Regions from separate parts of the Lysinibacillus sp. NPDC094177 genome, predicted to be linked through region 2. Evidence: riboswitches for the same ligand, from Rfam matches in the RefSeq annotation. Region 2 holds a riboswitch; each other region holds the start of a gene.
What was found. A riboswitch is a leader RNA that binds a small molecule or an ion and turns the genes downstream of it on or off. The one in region 2 is predicted to bind lysine.
Positions count from the first base shown of each region.

Region 1: it holds a riboswitch for lysine, as region 2 does, so the genes downstream of both, ACQKNC_RS08005 (transporter substrate-binding domain-containing protein) here and ACQKNC_RS03480 (aspartate kinase) in region 2, are expected to answer to the same signal.
Region 3: it holds a riboswitch for lysine, as region 2 does, so the genes downstream of both, ACQKNC_RS20290 (cysteine hydrolase family protein) here and ACQKNC_RS03480 (aspartate kinase) in region 2, are expected to answer to the same signal.
Region 4: it holds a riboswitch for lysine, as region 2 does, so the genes downstream of both, ACQKNC_RS19715 (amino acid permease) here and ACQKNC_RS03480 (aspartate kinase) in region 2, are expected to answer to the same signal.

Region 1 is NZ_JBNNTW010000003.1:383,261-388,439, forward strand. It holds gene ACQKNC_RS07995 (2-oxoglutarate dehydrogenase E1 component) at 1-912, shown strand, start outside; gene odhB (2-oxoglutarate dehydrogenase complex dihydrolipoyllysine-residue succinyltransferase) at 1,005-2,237, shown strand; lysine riboswitch at 2,812-2,998, shown strand; gene ACQKNC_RS08005 (transporter substrate-binding domain-containing protein) at 3,115-3,975, shown strand; gene ACQKNC_RS08010 (amino acid ABC transporter permease) at 4,140-4,865, shown strand; gene ACQKNC_RS08015 (amino acid ABC transporter ATP-binding protein) at 4,878-5,179, shown strand, end outside.
Region 2 is NZ_JBNNTW010000001.1:712,933-718,111, forward strand. It holds gene ACQKNC_RS03470 (YslB family protein) at 1-84, shown strand, start outside; gene ACQKNC_RS03475 (methyl-accepting chemotaxis protein) at 214-1,473, opposite strand; gene ACQKNC_RS03480 (aspartate kinase) at 1,599-2,825, opposite strand; lysine riboswitch at 3,168-3,346, opposite strand; gene uvrC (excinuclease ABC subunit UvrC) at 3,486-5,179, opposite strand, start outside.
Region 3 is NZ_JBNNTW010000018.1:16,754-21,932, forward strand. It holds gene ACQKNC_RS20280 (transglycosylase domain-containing protein) at 1-1,391, shown strand, start outside; gene ACQKNC_RS20285 (hypothetical protein) at 1,785-2,081, shown strand; lysine riboswitch at 2,778-2,962, shown strand; gene ACQKNC_RS20290 (cysteine hydrolase family protein) at 3,116-3,832, shown strand; gene ACQKNC_RS20295 (APC family permease) at 3,846-5,179, shown strand, end outside.
Region 4 is NZ_JBNNTW010000016.1:77,245-82,423, reverse strand. It holds gene ACQKNC_RS19725 (nitric oxide synthase oxygenase) at 1-716, shown strand, start outside; gene ACQKNC_RS19720 (CynX/NimT family MFS transporter) at 755-1,963, opposite strand; lysine riboswitch at 2,139-2,315, shown strand; gene ACQKNC_RS19715 (amino acid permease) at 2,402-3,865, shown strand; gene ACQKNC_RS19710 (response regulator transcription factor) at 4,672-5,179, shown strand, end outside.

The DNA.
Region 1 (5,179 bases), on a different contig from region 2:
TTTACACCACTTCACCATATTTCTGGTGCAAATGCTTCATTTACAGTGCACAACTCTCCACTGACAGAAGCAGGGGTAGTAGGCTTTGAATATGGTTATAATTTAGAAAATGATCATGTATTATCTGTTTGGGAAGCTCAATTCGGTGACTTTGCAAACATGGCACAAGTGATGTTTGATAACTTTATTTCAGGTGCACGTGCTAAATGGGGTCAAAAATCTGGTTTAGTTATCCTTTTACCACATGGTTATGAAGGTCAAGGTCCAGAACACTCTTCTAGCCGTATGGAACGTTACTTACAAATGTCGGCTGAAAATAACTGGTTCGTAGCAAACTGCTCAAACGCAGGTAACTACTACCACCTATTACGTCGTCAAGCGGCATTATTAGGAACTGAAGGCGTTCGTCCACTTGTGGTTGTATCACCTAAGTACTTACTTCGTCACCCATTAGCTGCAGCGAATGCTGATCAATTAGCAAATGGTTCATTCCAAGAAGTAATTGAACAACCTGGCCTAGGATCAAAACCAGAAGCTGTAGAGCGCATTGTTTTAGGTTCAGGTAAAGTGATGATCGACATTGCAGACCGTATTAAAGACGGTGAAGGTTTCGATCACCTACACATTACTCGTGTAGAACAACTTTACCCATTCCCAAAAGAGCAAGTTGCTGGTATTATTGCTAAGTATCCTAATGCAAAAGAAATCGTTTGGGTACAAGAAGAACCTAAAAACCAAGGTTCTTGGAATTATGCATTAGAAACATTACACGACCTTTCAGAAGGTAAAAAGCTACGTTATGTAGGTCGACCTGCAATGAGTTCGACTTCTGAAGGTGATGCAGATTCTCATAAAGCAGCTCAAGCCGCACTTGTAGAGGAAGCAGTTGCTGAGCCTGTAAAGGTTAAATAATCACATATTAATTAATTGAGAGCCGGGCTACTTGCTTAGGCAGTAGCCCTTTTATGTGCACCAATGCACGTTAATTAAAGGAGGAAATGAAAGTGGCTGAAATTAAAGTCCCTGAATTAGCAGAATCGATTACAGAAGGTAGTATCGCACAGTGGGTAAAAAAAGTGGGCGATCGCGTTGAAAAAGGTGAATTCATCGTTGAACTTGAAACAGACAAAGTAAACGCTGAAATCATTTCTGAAGAAGCGGGAGTTTTAACGCAAATTTTAGCTGAAGAAGGCGATACAGTACTTGTAGGTCAAGTTATCGCAGTTGTAGAAGCTGGCGAAGGTGCAGCACCTGCTCCAGCAGCAGCAGCACCAGTTGAGGCAGCACCAGCACCACAAGCAGCACCTGCACCTGTTGCAGCAGCTCCAGTTGTAGAAGAAACTACTGGTGAGCGTGTAATCGCATCTCCAGCAGCTCGTAGACTTGCTCGTGAAAAAGGTATTGACCTTGCTGCTGTATCTCCAGTAGATCCACAAGGCCGTGTACGTGTACAAGACGTAGCAGCTCATGGTACAGCTCCAGTAGCAGCACCACAAGCAACTCCAGCAGCACCTAAAGCAGTTGCAGCTGTAGATGAATCACGTGTGACTGTTGAAAAAATGAGCCGTCGTCGCCAAACAATTGCCAAACGTTTACTTGAAGTAAAACAATCTACAGCAATGTTAACAACTTTCAACGAAGTAGATATGACAAACGTTATGGCTTTACGTTCTCGTAAAAAAGACCAATTCTTCGAGTCAACTGGCTCAAAACTTGGTTTCATGTCATTCTTCACAAAAGCTGTAGTTGCAGCACTTAAAAAATATCCATATGTTAACGCTCAAATCGTTGGTGATGAAATTCACTTAAACAACTTCTTTGATATCGGTGTAGCTGTATCAACAGAAGAAGGTTTAGTAGTACCAGTTGTACGTGACGCTGACCGCAAAAACTTTGCTGAAATTGAAGATTCAATCGCAGACCTAGCGAAAAAAGCACGCGACAAAAAATTAGGTTTAGCAGATCTTCAAGGTGGCTCATTCACAATTACAAATGGTGGGGTATTCGGTTCATTAATGTCTACACCTATCATGAATGGTACACAAGCTGGTATCCTTGGAATGCATACTATCAAAAAACGTCCAGTTGAAGTGAATGGTGAAGTAGAAATTCGCCCAATGATGTACTTAGCACTTTCTTATGACCACCGTATTATCGATGGTAAAGATTCTGTAGGCTTCCTTAAAACTGTTAAAGAACTACTTGAAAACCCAGAAGATTTATTATTAAATTCTTAATTCCTGAGTTTGTTAAACCCTGCGAACATTGTTTCGCGGGGTTTTTTCTTTTTATGGAGCATTTCATTAAATGCGACGGATAAGGCAATCGAAACGACGGAAAGAAAAGCCAAAGCGACGGATAAAGCAATCGAAGCGACGGATGAAGCATTCAAACCGACTGATAGGTAGTCCCAATGTATGCGAGAGCTTCACAGAAAGAAACGTATAGTGCAAAGGGTATTATCTTTACTGATCGACAATTTCTTTTGGATTACTATTAAGTAAGTTAAATATTAATTATTTGCGTAATTTCTAGAAAATTAACTCTTCACCCCATTTGTTATAAGGGTATCCACGTATATGAGTTGTTTGGAGTAAGTATAATGAAGTATGGGCAACTTTACGGACTCTATCGGCAAAGTGACAGTCAAATTTTTTTCACCTTTGCAAAAGTGTATATAAGGCTTTAAGAAGGAAAAAAACTCTAATATTGTAATTAGTCAGAAAAGTAATAAAATAATCTTGACTATAAAGTTAGTTTTATAGTAGTATCTATATATCAATTAAATAAACAAACCTCACATTTATCCTATTGTGAGGTAGAGGCGCGGTATTTATTAGTTCATTGTTGAGTACAAGCAAGCGAAGACGCAATGGAGAAGGAAATATCGCCGAAGTATAAAAGGAGCTCGTACTTTTATGCTGGGTCTGCAGTGAATAAGTGCAGGACTGTCCTAGTAAATTATTTTCCAGGTTTACTAGGTTGTGCTATCTCGGAATGATGGAATTATAGTGAGGATTTGGGCAACTGTTAAAAAAAGTAAGACCTAAGTTCAGTACTTAGGTCTTTTTTGGTACAGTTGTCTTATTTTTTTACAGAAAAGGGGAATGTTACATGAAAAGAAAATTGTTGGTATTTATGTTGACCGTAATGACAGTAATTATGTTAGCAGCTTGTGGTGCAGGAGACAAAAAAGATACGACATCGTCTAATGGAGGTGCAAGTTCTGATACGAAAGAAAAAGGTGTGTTCCGTATCGGCATGGAGGCAGGTTATGCTCCGTTTAACTGGACGCAGCAAGATGATGCAAATGGCGCAGTAAAAATTGCAGATAATGCAGAATATGCTGGTGGCTATGATGTGCAAATGGCGAAAAAAATCGCTGAAGGCTTAGGAAAAGAATTAGTTATCGTAAAATTGGAATGGGATGGTTTAGTACCTGCACTACAATCCAATAAAATTGATGCAATCATTGCAGGTATGTCACCTACTGCAGAGCGTAAAAAAACAATTGATTTCACTGAAAACTACTATACGTCTGATTTTGTGATGGTCATTAAAAAAGGCAGTAAATATGAAAAAGCAAAATCTATCCAAGATTTCTCTGGTGCTAAAATCACATCACAATTAAATACATCTAACTATGAAGTTATCGATCAAATTAAAGATGTAAAAAAACAAACTGCAATGGATAACTTCCCAGCAATGCGTGTAGCGTTAGAAGCTGGAAAAATTGACGGCTATGTTGCAGAACGTCCAGAAGGTATTTCCGCTGCTGCAGCAAACGATAAGTTTACTTATGTAAAGTTTGAACAAGGCTTTGATACTGATATTTCAAATACATCGATTGCAGTTGGTTTACGTAAAGGTGATGCAGAGCTTGAAAAAATTAATGAAATTTTAAAAGGTATTTCTGAAGATGATCGCCAAAAAGTTATGGAAGAAGCAATTCATCAACAACCAGCAGCACAATAACTTGAATGCACGGGCTAACAGCTAGCCCGTGCAATAAATAACAATCTCTCTAAATATTAATAATGTCTTAGCTAAAAGTTTCATAAGATAAAAGAAACAGAAAACGGTAGAGGGCTAAGACGACTGTAGCAAACAAGCAACACGACGTTGTTAGGAGGAACATCATGAGTCTGGATTGGATTATTTCTATTGTTGAGAACAACTGGCAAATGTTTTTACGAGGTGCGTATTTTACATTACTTATTTCAATTAGTAGTACAATTATTGGTGCACTTATCGGATTTTTTATTGGAATTATGCATACCATCAAGGTTCGTAAAAAGGGTGTAAAATTCTATAGCTTAAAGCTCATTAATTTTTTACTAACATGCTACGTTGAATTCTTCCGTGGTACACCAATGATTGTACAAGCGATGGTTGTATTTTACGGATTAGATATGGCATTTGGCATTGATATGCACTTTATTACGGCTGGTATTTTAGTTGTTTCACTAAACACAGGTGCTTATATGGCTGAAATCGTGCGTGGTGGTATTGTTTCCATTGATAATGGGCAGTATGAGGCTGCATCGGCAATTGGTATGAATCATTTTCAAATTATGCTTAACATTGTATTACCGCAAGTTGCACGAAATATATTGCCTGCAACAGGTAACCAATTAATTATGAATATTAAAGATACAGCAGTATTAAACGTTATCGGGGTTACGGAATTATACTTCCAAACAAAGTCAATTGCAGGTAATAACTTCCGCTATTTCGAATCCTTCTTTATAGCTTGTGTCCTTTATTTCATCATGACTTTCACAGCATCGAGAATTTTACTGTATATAGAGAAACGACTAGATGGACCAGATGCATATCAAAAAGAACAGAAAGAAGCAGTATAGGGGGGCGAACAAATGACAGTTATTAAAATAGAGCATTTAAGTAAATCATTTGGGCGTAACCAAGTGTTAAAGGATGTAAATTTCCAAGTAGAAAAGGGCGAGGTTGTCTGCTTAATCGGTTCTTCCGGATCTGGTAAATCAACACTACTACGCTGCATTAATTTACTTGAAACACCAAGTGGCGGTCAAATTATTTACAAAGGCGAAAACATTTTAGACGAAAAGCATAATATCCAAGAATATCGTACACATTTAGGCATGGTATTCCAGCAATTTAACTTATTCAACAATCATAATGTACTTAAAAATTGTAC
Region 2 (5,179 bases):
AAAAGTGAAAAGCATAATAACGTTATGTTTACAGTAAAATGGGACGTCAAAGAACGAATCATGAACACCGTTCCTACAGAATAAAACGTAAAGGATTGTCATTCCAAATTGATGGATGACAATCCTTTTTATTATAAAAGTTTATTTTCGTTGCGACTAAACGCCCCCAGTAAGGTGCTCAGTCGCAACGAAAATCGAATCCCTTTATATTTATTATAGTTGTGCATGTCTTTCTTTTAAAAGCACATCTATTAACGAAATAAACGCTTCTAAAATATTAAGCGAGTGTTGAATCATTTCCTCTAGGTTAATAATTGACAGTTCATTAACTAATTTTTGTGCAGCCATATGTACCAATTCATGAGGTTGTTCTATTTGACGATATTCTGGTAAATTCTTATATTGCTCAAAATGTCCATAATACCATTCTCCAAACGTACATTGATGATGCGTTTTTATTGTCTCTTTATGGCCCGCCTTTTGGATAGCAGTCCGTAAAAAGTTAGCATGATCCATTAATCTTGCTGCCAATTGGCTAACTACCGTTTGCTCTGAAGGCTTTCGAATTGTCGGTGCAATAGCTTTTAACATTTCAGAAACTTGATTTTGTATTATATCCGAGAAGTTACTAGTATGTGATAATTCCGTCATTGTTTCCGCTAAACGGCCAACAGCTATTACATTTTCTTCTGATGCGACTGTTATTTGATGAATTCCAAGTGCTGCTTCTTCAATATTTTTACTTGTTACAGTCAGATTAGCAATATTGTCCTTCATGATACTTAAAAAATCAGTTAAATAATGTTCTACTTGTTTGATATTTGTTATTGTGTTTTGTAATTTCTTATCAATAACTGATCGAATTTTCGTCATTTCTTGCAATGAACCTTTCGAGCTATTGGCTAGCTTCCCTACCTCCATCGCGACAACATTAAAGCCCTTCCCATGCTCACCAGCACGTGCGGCTTCAATGGAGGCATTTAAGGCTAGCAGTTGTGTTTGATCGGCAAGACCGGTTACACTTTTACTAATATCATCCATTTTAATTACTTCATCATTCAACTGCTCTGTTGATCGAGCTCCTTTGATCAACAATTCCTGAACTATCTCGCCTTTTGTAATGGATGATTCCATTTCCTCAACAAGTAGTAATGAATGCTGTTTTATTTCTTGAATGTTTGCATTAACATTTTGCTCAACCGCAAGCATCTCTTCTGTATTTGACGACATTTCTTCACTCATCGCAGAAATATCCCCTACACTCGTTGAGACATTTTTAACCTTTAAAGCCGTTTGAAAATTAATTAACTCCATGTGTGCTAATACAAAGTCTAAAATCGCATTTTTCACATCAATGCTTTCCTGCTCAAGTTCCAATTCCAGAATTCGCTTTTTTAAAATTTGTATTTCTAAATCGTTGTGTTTCTCAACGCTTACATCCATTGGCTTTTGAAATAATCTGAATAAGACCATACAAACTCCACCTTTCCCTTGGTAAAACATGTCACATTTTATTATATAATAATAAAATTGGATAAAGTATTAAATTGATGTAAACAAAAAAAGATGTGCCAATTACTGACACATCTTATTCAATTTTATATGTAAAGTGTTTGTTCTAAATTAAACTCATCATGTAATGCATTTGCTGCACGAATCATTTCGTCCTGAGGAACAACGACAGACACTTTTATTTCAGAAGTACTTACCATTTTCACAGGGATACCTTCACGACGTAGACGATCAAACATACGAGCAGCCACCCCTGGATTAGATGCCATACCTGAGCCAATTATAGAGACTTTTGCTAAGCCAATTTCAAAATCAGCAAAACTAAACCCTAGTGATAATTTGCTATCTTCTAAAACACGTAATGCTTCGGCGAACTCCTCTTTCAAAATGGTAAATGATACAGTCGGTTTTAAACCATCAATTATTGCTTGTACGATTATATCGACGTTTATGCGATTTTCTGCAAGTATTGTGAACATATCTGCTAACGAAGCATTAGAATAAGCATCATAGCCAACCGTTAAGCGAATAACGTCTGACTCATAGGCAACACCACGTACAATTAAATTTTTCTCCATTTCAACTTCCTCCTTTAATAAAGTACCTACTATATCTATTTCGCTCGACCGAATTATTACCGGGATTTGAAACTTTTTTGCTAACTCAACAGCTCTCGGGTGTAAAATTTGTGATCCTAAGTTTGATAACTCTAGCATCTCATCATAGGAAATTTCTTTTAGTTTTTGTGCCCCAGCAACGTAACTTGGGTCTGCTGTATAGACTCCATCCACATTCGTGTAAATATCTACGCGCTCCGCCTCCAATGCTGCAGCAATAGCTACAGTCGCCGTTTCCGCCCCACCTTTACCAAGCGTCGTAATATTCCGTAAATTATCGATACCTTGTGCCCCAGCAACGATTACAATTTTCCCCTGAGTAAAATGCTCTTCAATTCGACTTACATCAATCTCATCAATACGTGCATTGCCATATATAGCATCAGTTTGAATACCTGCCTGCCAGCCTGTTAATGACACTGCATCATATCCTTCTTCCTGCAAAGCAATTGCCACTAAAGCACTTGATAGTTGTGAGCTTGTTGAAAATAGTGCGTCTAGTTCACGCTTAGACGCTTTGTCTGATAGATTACGAGCCATCTTTGCTAATTCTTTAGCCATCCCCCTCATAGCTGTAGTGACAACGACAACATCAAAACCTCTTTGCTTTTCTGCAATCGCCTTTTTAGCAACATTTTGAATGTGCTCTGTTGATACTAATGTGGCACCACCAAATTTCATCACAATTCTCGCCATCTTCATCATTCTCCTTCGTACTTTTTGTTGATTATAAAGTAGCTATACTTTTGCAGTTCTTCACCAAAATAACGATTTTCAGGGACATGCATGAGACAAAAGCAAAGCAACGTGAGCACTCACCGTTCTCCGCTCTAAATTTTTTAATCAAGAACAGATTTTAGTATGAATCCACTTTTGCATTAATAGCTTTTACTCTCGGGGGTTATACGGAAAATCTTTTGGCATCATTTCATAATAGTAAGAACTGCTTTGAGAAATGTTGTCTCTAGAAAACTAAAAAAGCAACTCTCACATAACGTGAAAGCTGCTTATAACATGTACAATAAAAGTAACTTGTGCATGTGTGATAGCTCTCCGAAACGTTTAGAATCGACAGTCCTACATCTCTTAAATGTAAAACCAGCTAAGCATCGGAAACAACGATGCTCTACTTCGGCAAGCTCCCCTTTCATACATTTTCACTGGACTTGTCCGTCCTCAAATGCACTACTCTTGAACCTTGCACCTCTATCATCACTAAATAGTGAGTGTATTTAATCGAACCTTAGTGGGGAAAATTTCCATTTTTGTATAAATAGAAACTACTAAAAAAACTAAGGCATCGTATATAACATTGCTATATTGTAGATCAATGTTATATACAACCTTAGCATATGTCTAATCCTTTGACAATGTCTCCTGTTGAAAATAAGCGTGGATATTACTAGCTAGATTAGTAGGCATTCCTGCTTCCTGTAATGCCTGCTCACTAGCCTCACGAATTTTTTTGACTGAGCCAAAATGCTTAAGTAATTGCTGTTTTCGCTTTGGACCAACGCCCTCTATATTATCGAGGACTGATTGGATAGCATGCTTTTCGTGCTGTTGTCGTAAGAAGGTAATAGCAAAGCGGTGTACTTCGTCCTGAATTCGTTGCAGTAAATAGAAGCCATCGCTTGTACGCTTCAATGCAATTACTTCAGGTGGATCACCAAATAGAAGCTGTGACGTATTGTGTTTGTCATCTTTTGCTAATCCAGCTATTGGAATGACAAGGCCGAGCTCATCTTCTAATACTTCTCGCGCGACTTCCATTTGCCCCTTCCCACCATCAATTAGTACTAAATCTGGCAAAGGCAGACCTTCCTTTAAAACTCGCGTATATCGACGACGGATTACTTCCTGCATTGCACCGTAATCATCGTGCTTGGCAGCAGTGCGTGTTTTGTACTTTCGATACTCCTTCTTTGCAGGTTTTCCATCGATAAATACTACCATTGCAGATACAGCATCTGTCCCATGCATATGACTATTATCGAAGGCTTCAATCCGTAACGGCGTAGAAATACCCATAGCTTCACCCAGAGCCTCACATGCTCCTATTGTTCGTTCTTCCTGACGTTCAATAAGCTGGAATTTCGCTGCTACAGCAATTTCAGCATTTTTAGTCGCTAAATCAACAAGTTCTTTTTTTTGCCCACGTTTTGGTGTCAGTACCTTAACTTCTAATAATTCCGTTAAAATATCTGCATCAATAGATTGTGGGATAAAAATCTCCTTAGGCTTAATGTGCTCTAACTTTTCATAAAATCGTCCAACAAACGTTAAAAATTCCTCTTCTGCTTCTTGGTAAATTGGGAAAATCGACACATCTCGCTCAATGAGCTTTCCTTGACGAACAAAGAAAACTTGAACACACATCCAGCCTTTTTCGACTGCATAGCCAAATACATCGCGGTTCGTTGTATCACTTGATACGATTTTTTGCTTTTGCATAACTGTATCAATATGAGCAATTTGATCGCGAAATTCCTTTGCACGCTCAAACTCTAAATTTTCTGCAGCCGCTAGCATTTTTACCTCTAGCTCCTTTTTGACTTCCTCAACCCCACCATTTAAAAATTTTGTCATATCCTCAATCATATCGTGGTAAATTTCAGCATCAATTTCTTTCACACAAGGAGCTAGACATTGTCCCATGTGATAATACAAACAAACCTTGGAAGGGAGTTGTACACATTTACGAAGAGGATATAAACGATCTAGCAGCTTTTTCGTCTCACTTGCTGCATATGCATTTGGATATGGACCAAAATACTTCGCCTTATCCTTTTTCACTTTTCGCGTTGTAATAAGACGTGGATGTTTTTCATTCGTAATTTTTAAATACGGATACGTTTTATCATCCGTCAGCATAATATTGTACTTCGGATCATGTAGTTTTATAAGATTAAGCTCTAAAATTAAAGCTTCAATATTGGAAGATGTCACAATGTACTCAAAATCTTCTATTTCACTTACAAGCCTCTGTGTTTTCCCTTCATGCGAACCAGTAAAATACGAGCGTACTCGATTTTTCAGCACTTTTGCTT
Region 3 (5,179 bases), on a different contig from region 2:
AACAAATGAAGGAAGCAGAAAAAGTTCCTGTAACAGAGGGACTTGTAGCAAAAAATGCGCAGCAAAGTATGCCTTATGAAGCATTTTTGGATGCAGCTGTGAAAGAGGTAAAGGGAAAACTGAAGGATGTAGACATCAGCGAGGACGGATTGTCGATTTATACAACCCTGGATCCAAAAGCACAGGATTTCGCGGAAAAAATGATGAATACAAGTGAAATCATTGCCTATCCGGATGAGAATTTTCAGGGAGCCTTCGTTTTATTAGATACCATGACCGGTGAAGTCAGGGCAATCGGAAGTGGTCGAAATGACTATCAAGCCCAATTTTCAGGTCACAACTTTGCTGTCGATATCAGACGTCAACCAGGATCAATCTTTAAGCCTATATTTGATTATGGACCGGCGATTGAAAACTTAAAATGGTCCACTGCTCATTTGATTAACGACCATCAGACAACTTATTCAACGGGTGAGCCCATCTCCAACTGGGATCATCAATATCATGGAATGCTGACTATGCGGACGGCACTGCAATATTCATACAATATCCCGGCACTGCTCACATTGAGAGAAGTTGGGATGGATAAGGCTAAGAGTTTTGCAGAACAACTTGGCATTACATTTAAAAGTAATGAAGTATATGAATCATACTCGATCGGCAGCAATACCGTTAGTCCTTTAGACATAGCAGGGGGCTACAGTGCTTTTGGAAACAACGGATTATACAATAAACCACATTTCGTCCAAAAGGTTGTTTTCGCGGATGGCGCAGTCGTTAATTTTGGGGAGAAAACAAAACGTGTTATGCAGGATTACACTGCCTATATGGTAACTGATATGTTACGTACAGTCGTAAATACTGGGACAGGAACAACTGCAAATGTTCCCAGACTGGATGTTGCCGGGAAAACAGGTACAACCAATTTTGATGAAAAAACTCGAGCTAAATATGGATATCCAAACGTTGCTACAAATGATAGCTGGTTTGCAGGGTATACACCTCAATACACCATGGCTGTCTGGACGGGTTACGCTCAAAACGGGCAAGGTAACTATATGACTGGAAATACGACGAAAATCTCACAGTTAATGTTTAAAGCAATGATGGAAGCAATCGGAACGGATACAGCAAATTTTCAGCAACCAGAAAGTGTCTATAGAGTGAAAAATGAACTTTATATAAAAGGAATTGATTCTGCAGAAGAGCCACCTAAAAACAACAATGTAATAATTCATCCTAATAATGGCGGAAATAAAGAGAAGCTCAAAAAAGAGGAAAAGAAACTTAAAAAAGAAGAAGAGAAACATAGAAAAGAAGAAGAGAAACATAGAAAAGAAGAAGAGAAGCGTCGGAAAAAGGAAGAAGAAAAGGAACAAAAGCATGGTTAGACGAAAGAATGTCTTTTAACTTTTTGCCGATAGTAACTGCAAAATTTTCATCTTCACTTTCGTTCATTTTATCATTGAGCTGGGTTTTCTTCATAGGAGGTGCTCTTGTATTGGGGGTTACAATCTTAGGTGTGAATGTTAAAGATACTAAGATTCCGGCTTTGAAAAAATCGTAGTAGATATGTTTCCACATACCTGTTAAAACAATAAAAAAGGTTGACCTGTTCCCTATAACCAAGAGATTAGTTGGAGTTAGTTTAATAATAAAGAAATGATAAAAGAACGGATTTCCAGTAGTGGAATTCGTTCTTTTTCGTTATATAAAGGATTAAAGATATTTTCGAAGAAATTATATAATGAAGCATTTGTTAAAATTTTTTATGGAGGCGGACTATGGAGACGGAAATTATTATAACCGTAGTTATAATTTTAGGAATGGCAATCTTAATAGACAAAATATACGGGAAAATTAATATAGAAATTTATTCTCCTATTTGGGAGTATTTTTCTAAAGCACTTCTCTATGGGTTTATTGCTAGCATCACATTATTCTATGGAAAGGAATCGCTAAGAGATGTTAATGCACTAGAATGGGCTATCATTGCAGTTTCAGCAATAGAAGGAACAGGGAACTATATTAATTATGTAAAAGAATCAAAAAGGAGAAAAGAAGAAAAAAGAAAGACTTGAGGTAATCAAACTTAGATACATAATGAAAAATATTTCTTTAACTTAATAGAGTCGCTGATCAAAAAGGAATTGATGCTCTTTTTGTAAGTGAAAGTAGAAGATACAGTAAGTTGGTATTTCGCTAAAGCAGAGCAGAGTCATTTTTTAATTTAACCCACCATCACCAATGTGTCACATACAATCCACACATTGTAAATGCTGTGCATAGCTTGAACTAGCTGCCTAATCCTAATTTAAGCGTGTTTTTCAACGTATGATTTATTAGGGTGTGTCTTTGGTATATCTAATTAAATATTTGTTGAAACATAAAAAGCAGACGGTTTAGAAGTGCGATAATGCACCTCTAATTGGCCGTCTGCTTTTACTTTTATAACTTGAAAAGCGTATTGATCAATTTTATCCTCAAAAAAATTATCGCTGGGGTAATTTATGAAATATATTGTGAATCGTGAGCGTTAAGAAGGGAATGGTTTATAGGTAATGAAAAATCATGAGGTGAATAATTAAATGCGTATACAATTATTGATATATTGTTATATTTATTGTAAATAGTTATTGTGTAAAAGTGTTTTGATTGTCATTTTTTTGTGGTTGTGCGCGATAAATCTTATAAAATATAGTAGATTTTAAAGTTGACATATAAAAAATGTAATAATATAATTATTTCAAATAATTTAATAAACCTCACTTTTCTGATAGTGAGGTAGAGGCGCGACAGTTAACAGTACCTAATGGAGTCCGAGAAGATGAAGAAGTTAGGTAGAAGGAAGTGTCGCCGAAGTATGTGGTGAGTTCTCGCCATCATATACTGGGTCTGTAGCGAATAGTTGCAGGACTGTCTTCGTAAACTTACGTGTTTATGAAGTTGTGCTATCTCTGTTTAGACAAACAGTGGGAATTTTAAATGGTCGATTCATTTTAAGTTTCTAAAAATGAGTAGGTCATTTTTGTGTTAGACAGATTCTTTTGCACAAAGAGTCTGTTTTTTATTTGTCTATACATTTTGGAATTAGAGGTATTTTGGAGGGAATATTATGGAGAATACATCAACATTATATTATGAATTTTTACCGACTGACGGTCAAAAAGTAAACGTGAACCCAGATAAAACAGCATTACTAATAGTAGACATGCAACATCAGTTTATTAGCCGAGACGGATTAGACGCGCAGGTTGCAAGAGAAAAGGGCATGTTTGATCAGTGGGAATACTTTTTTGATCGTATCGACAATTTAACGATTCCGAACAATAAAAAGCTTTTAGATTTTTTCCGTACTAATAAATTAGAAGTAACATTTGGTCGCATTGCTTGCCATCATAAAGATGGACGAGATCGTTCTCCTGTACAACGCCGTCCAGGATGGAACAATATTTTATTGCCAATCGGTGACCCAGGAGCGGAGATGGTGGATGAATTAAAGCCTCTTGATGACGAAATTGTTGTAAATAAAACGACAGATAGCGTATTAAGTGGAACGAATTATGAATTTTTACTGCGTAATATGGGCATTGAAACAGTAGTTTGTACAGGTGTTGTAACAGATCAATGTGTTGCTTCAACAGTTCGAAGCTTAGCTGACGCAGGCTTTGAAGTTATTTTAGTTGAAGATGCATGTGCAGCTGCAACGCAACAGCTTCATGATGCTGAAATTATGATTATGAATCAAATTTATTGCCAAGTGATGAGTACAGATGAAGTAATTGATTTAGTAACGGAAGAACTATCAAAACACGAACCAATGAATGTGTGAGAGGAAATGGACTATGAGTCAAACACCAAATGATCATACACCACAGTTAAAACGTGTTTTAACATTAAAAGATTTAGTCATTTATGGTATTGCTTTTATGACACCGATTGCGCCAGCTTATATTTATGGCTTTGCAGCAGAGACTACAGGTGGGATGTTGCCATTAGCCTACTTGATTGCGATGGTTGCAATGATGTTTTCTGCATATAGTTACGGTCGAATGGCTGCTGTTTTTCCAAATGGAGGGTCAACTTATACATATACACAGCGTGCGATCAATCCGCATTTAGGTTTTTTTGCAGGTTGGGCAATGTTTATGGATTATGTCCTAGTGCCACTCATTGTATTTATGGTAGGTGCTTCATATGCGAATGCATTAATACCATCTGTTCCGTATTGGGTATGGGTGTTATTAATTGCAGGTATTATAACTACTGTAAATATTCTAGGTATTGGCATCGCAGCAAAAACAAATCAAATCCTCGTTATGTTTATGGGAATTGTAGTCGTTATTTTTGTTATTTTTTGTGTGAAGACAATTGTCGGTGGGGAAAGTGGTACGTCGCTCTTTACTGTTGTGCCGTTCTTCAACGATGAAAAATTCGTTATGTCTGCAATTATTTCTGGTGCAGCAATGGCCTGCTTCTCGTTTTTAGGGTTCGATTCGATTACTACTCTTTCAGAAGAGGCAGTTAATCCAAAAGATGATATTTGGAAGGCAGCTATTTTAGCTTGTTTAATCGGAGGACTTATTTTTATTGGGCAAGCGTATGTAGCTCAGCTCGTATGGCCTGATGTTACAAACTTTAGCTCAGCTGATACGGCTTTATTTGATATAGCTGAAAAAGCAGGTGGTGCAGTTCTTGCAACTCTTTATACGGTTGCGATTATTGTATCGACTGTGACAGCTGGTTTAACAGGACAAGCAAGTGCATCTCGTTTAATGTTTAGTATGGGTCGTGATGAGGTACTTTCGAAAAAGTTTTTCACACATTTACATCCAAAATATCAAACACCGGTATACAATATTTTATTGATGTGTGTGATTAGTGTTTTAGGAGCACTTTTTTTATCAGTAAATTTCGTAGCAGAATTAATGAACTTTGGAGGCCTGACTGGATTTATGTTTGTCAACTTGTCAGTGATCGTGTATTACTTCTTCCGTAAAAAAGAAAAGAAAATAATTCGATATTTATTAATTCCAGGGCTAGGATTTGGTATATGTTTCTACTTATTTATTAATTTATCACCGATGACATTGAAGATAGGCTTTATCTGGCTTGCAATCGGTTTTATCTATGCTTTCATTACGACGAAAGGCTTCAAAAAGAAACCACCAACTTTTAC
Region 4 (5,179 bases), on a different contig from region 2:
GTATCTGGAATCATCAGCTAATCCGTTATGCTGGCTATGACACGGAGTCTGGAGTCATTGGTGATCCGCATTCTGTTGAATTTACAAAAGTATGTGAGTCACTTGGCTGGCAAGGTGAAAGAACCGCATTTGATGTGCTTCCGCTTGTTGTACAGGTGGATGGAAGGGAGCCACAAGTGTTTACAATCCCTGACGGATATGTACTCGAGGTACCGATTCGTCATCCAGAATCTTCTCAAGTCGAGAAGCTAGGATTGAAATGGTATGCAGTGCCGATAATTTCTAGCATGCGCTTCCAAATGGCAGGTATCGATTTTGAGGCAGCCCCATTCAATGGTTGGTATATGGGTACAGAAATCGGAGCACGTAATTTAGCAGATCATGAGCGTTATAATATGCTGCCCGCTATAGCAGAGATATTCAACCTTGATACAACTAAACAGGCTTCTCTATGGCGTGACCGGGCATTAATTGAGCTGAATATTGCAGTTCTACATTCCTTTAAAGAAGACGGTGTCAGCATTGTAGATCATCATACAGCTGCACAGCAATTTAAATTGTTTGAGGAAACAGAAGCAGCAGCAGATCGGGAGGTTACGGGCAATTGGACGTGGTTGATTCCGCCTCTTTCACCCGCTACAACTCATATTTACCATAAGCCTTATGTTAATGTTTACAATACACCCAACTATTTTTATCAAAAACCATCTTATTAATAGAGAAAGGCAGCTCACTGTAACATGAGCTGCCTTTTTTAATCCACATATTCATTTTTAGAAGCCCTAAATGAACATAAGAAGAGTATCAATACTACGACAATGAATAACCAACCAGTGATATGCCAGCCGCCGAATAAATCATGTAAATAACCAAATAAAATTGGACCAATTGCGGCAAATAAATATCCTAGTGATTGTGCAAACCCTGATAAATCAGCTGCCTCAAAAGCTGTACGGGTACGTAATGTAAAGAACATCATTGCTAATGAGAATGAAGCTCCTCCGGCTAAGCCTAGTAGCACCATCCACAGTATAGCGAGGCTTGTCCATTCCATAACTACTCCGGTAAACCCAATTAAGTAAAATGCCGTAAACATTAATACGAGAGGTCGTTGAGATGTCATTTTACTAGCGATAATAGGCACAGCTAAAGCCATTGGGACTTGTGAAAATTGCATGATGGAAAACATCCAGCCTGCACGATCTGCAGCTAATCCTTGTGCCATATATATTTCAGGAATCCAAGCGGCAGTTGTATAAAATAATAATGACTGTAATCCCATAGCCCCTGTCACTGCCCAAGTAATAGGTGATTTCCATAATGGTGTACGTACTTTCGTAGTTTTAACATTAGGCTCAGGCTTATTAAATTTCAACTGTGGAATCCAAATTAAAATGGTTAACACTACAAGAACAAGCGCGATTGTTAGCGCACCTTGCCAGCCAAATGACGAATTGGCAACAGGATAACTAATACCGGCACCAAGTCCAGCTGTCAAATTCATCGACATTGTGAAAAATGCCATAAGTAAACCTACGTGATAGGGAAACTTCAATTTAATTAATCCGGGAATTAGTACGTTACCAAATGAAATGGCTATACCAATTAGCGCAGTACCAAATACGAGCAAACTAGTTGTGCCAAGGGAGCGTAGTACAATTCCTAATGCTAAAAGAATCGTTGATAAAAATAATGTTAATTCTAGCCCAAATTTACGTGCAACATTTGGTACGAATGGTGAAATGATTGCAAATGCTAGCAATGGGATTGTTGTTAGAAAGCCAGCTAGTATATTGGATATGCCAAGATCTTCACGGATAAAGGAAATAATGGGGCCAACAACTGTTAGCGGCATACGTAGTGTCGAGGCAATGCAAATCACGCCGATAACTAGTAATAAGGTTGTACCTTTCCAGTTAATTTTCCTGCTAGGATAAGTATCGGTATGTTCATGAGTAGTCAAATAAATCCCCCCTGGTAGAACAATTATGATTGAACCACTATACCACTTTATCACAACGTTAAAAATAGTTGAAAATTCATAAAACACTGAATATTACTCGCGTTATTGAAATGTCATAGGTCGTATGTTAAACTAGAACACATCATAAATTTAATATTTATATGCCTCATGTTTGTATTGAGGTAGAGGTCGCGGTATTTAAGAGTATACTAATGGAAATGACAAGCATTAGAGATATTAGTTGAAAGGAAATACTGCCGAAGTGTGAGGGGACTTGAAAACCTCATGCTGGGGCTGTCTCCGAAAGGAACAGAACTGTCACGTTTGGACAACGTGTTGCGCTATCATTTTGAAAGAACAGAGGATTTACTTAGCCATCACAGCAACGTTCATGTGATGGCATTTTTTTGCCTCTTAAAAAAGGAAGGAAGCTATATCGTGAGTGAGATAAAAGTCAATCAGCTCGGCCATAAAGCGCCGAAGCTGAAAAAAGAATTAAAAAGCCGTCATATTACAATGATTTCATTAGGCGGTACAATCGGTACAGGATTGTTCTTAGCTAGTGGTGGTGCCATTGCACAAGCAGGCCCTGGCGGTGCGCTACTCGCCTATGCATTAATCGGTGTCATGGTGTATTTTTTAATGACGAGTTTAGGCGAAATGGCAGCCTATATGCCATCATCGGGTTCATTTAGTACGTATGCTACAAAATTTGTAGACCCAGCTCTTGGCTTTGCACTTGGTTGGAACTACTGGTACAACTGGGCAATTACTATTGCGGCGGAAATTTCTGCTGTTTCATTAATTATGAAATATTGGTTCCCAGATAGCTCATCTGCACTTTGGACTGTTATATTTATCGCTGTAGTTTTAACGTTTAATCTATTATCGGTAAAAAGCTATGGTGAAAGTGAATATTGGTTTGCAATGATAAAGGTTGTAACTGTAATCGTTTTTATTATCATCAGTTTCTTAATGATTTTCGGTATTTTAGGAGGACAAGCTCCTGTAGGCTTTACGAATTTCTTCATCAGTGATGGACCATTCCACGGAGGTTTCCTTGCTACATTTGGTATTTTCTTAGCTGCAGGATTCTCGTTCCAAGGGACGGAGCTACTTGGAATAACAGCAGGTGAAACGGATGACCCTGGTAAAAATATTCCGAAAGCTGTTAAGTCTGTTTTCTGGCGAATTCTTTTATTCTATATTTTAGCGATTGGTGCAATTGGGATGCTGATTCCATTTACAGACTCACGTTTGCTATCTGAAGATATCGCTGTTTCGCCATTTACACTGGTGTTCGATCGTTTAGGAATCGCCTTCGCTGCATCATTGATGAATGCTATCATTCTAACGGCAATGCTGTCAGCAGGGAATTCAGGGCTTTACGCATCGTCACGTATGCTTTGGCAATTAGCGGTAGATGGACATGCACCGAAATTTTTCACTAAACTAAGCCGTCGAGGTATTCCGATTTACGCATTATTGGCAACTTTAGCTGTAGGCTGCCTAGCATTTTTAGCTTCATTCTTTGGTGATGGTGTGGTCTATATGTGGCTTCTAAATGCCTCTGGGATGTCTGGCTTCATTGCCTGGCTAGGAATTGCATTTAGTCATTACCGTTTCCGTCGAGCGTTCGAGGCACAGGGCTTAGATCCGAAATTGTTACCGTATAGAGCAAAGCTATTTCCATTCGGTCCGCTATTCGCCTTTACGGTTTGTATGATTGTTGTTATTGGACAAAACTACAATGCCTTTATGGGTGATAAAGTAGATTGGTACGGAGTTCTTGTCTCATATATCGGTATTCCACTGTTCTTACTGTTATGGCTTGGCTATAAAATCAAGCATAAAACAAAAATGCTTCCATTAGAGCAATGTGATTTAAAAGTAGAACAATAAAAAAATTAAACTGTCCTGTGAGCCATAGAAAATGCTCGCAGGACAGTTTTTTTTAGTTAAAAAATATTGATGAATTTGTAACCCAGACGTATCATCAAAACACTATAGGTGAACGTTCCAATCTTTAAGCTCCAAAACCTGTATCCCCATAATAGCAATCAGCGATCCGTAGAGTATAAGAATAAGAAAAATGATGAGTAATCCTAAAAATTTAGAAATACCTGGTTGTTTTGATTTTATTCCGGATATCCCCAAAAAAATACTCATTATCCAGAGTAGAGCACCTACATAAAAGTAAATCCCCAAAATACCGTTCTTATCTTAATAAACTGGCATAAAACAATAACGACCCGATAATACAAAATATAATAGAAAAAAACCGTAATTCCTTCTAAAAGTCATTTCTTCAGCCCTTGCTAATTTAATTTTGATTATTATCAAAATATATCAATCGATACAAGGTGTTGCAAATTCTGTATTTTAGGGTCTTCAGATAAAATTACTGGAGAGAATAAAAAGGGGACTTTAGTTTCTCGAATCGTCCCCCACTTTTGGAGCACAACCTTAATATGGTAAACTGATAGATAAATAACACATCATCAAATTTTGGGTAGGACATTTGTTGGAACGTATACCATGTATATAAGTTGATTGGAGTGGAGGCTAGACGCCCCAGGAAGCTTTGCTCTGTACGACAGCGATAAAAGCGCTCAGCTGGAACGGAAATCAACCCCTCTTTGTGGTGATGATCATAGTAATGACAAGTCATATATAGACTGCTTTATATTAGGAAGAGGTGCATGAAAGTGCAAAAGCATATTTTACTAGTAGAAGATGACGAAGCCATTCGCGAAATGGTAGAAAACTATTTAACGATGGAGGGGTTCTTTGTCACCTCTGCAATAAATGGAGAAGAAGCATTACAAAATTGTTTAAACAATCCATTTGATTTAGTGATCTTGGATATTATGATACCAAAACTTAATGGATTAGAAGTTCTAAAGATTATAAGAGAGCAAGCATCGCTGCCAATTATCATCATGTCAGCCAAGGATAGTGATGTTGATAAAGCATTAGGGTTAGGATTAGGGGCAGATGATTATATTGCCAAGCCATTTTCGATGCTGGAATTTTCGGCCCGTGTCAAAGCCGCAATTAGAAGGGCTACAAAATATTCCACTCAAGTAGAGGATAAGAAAGATATAGTAGAGATAGACAACTTATCGATCGACCTTGTTAATTTTTCAGTAGAGAAGAATGGACACAAACTAAAGCTCACGTCGAAGGAATTTGCCATCCTAAAATTATTCGTGA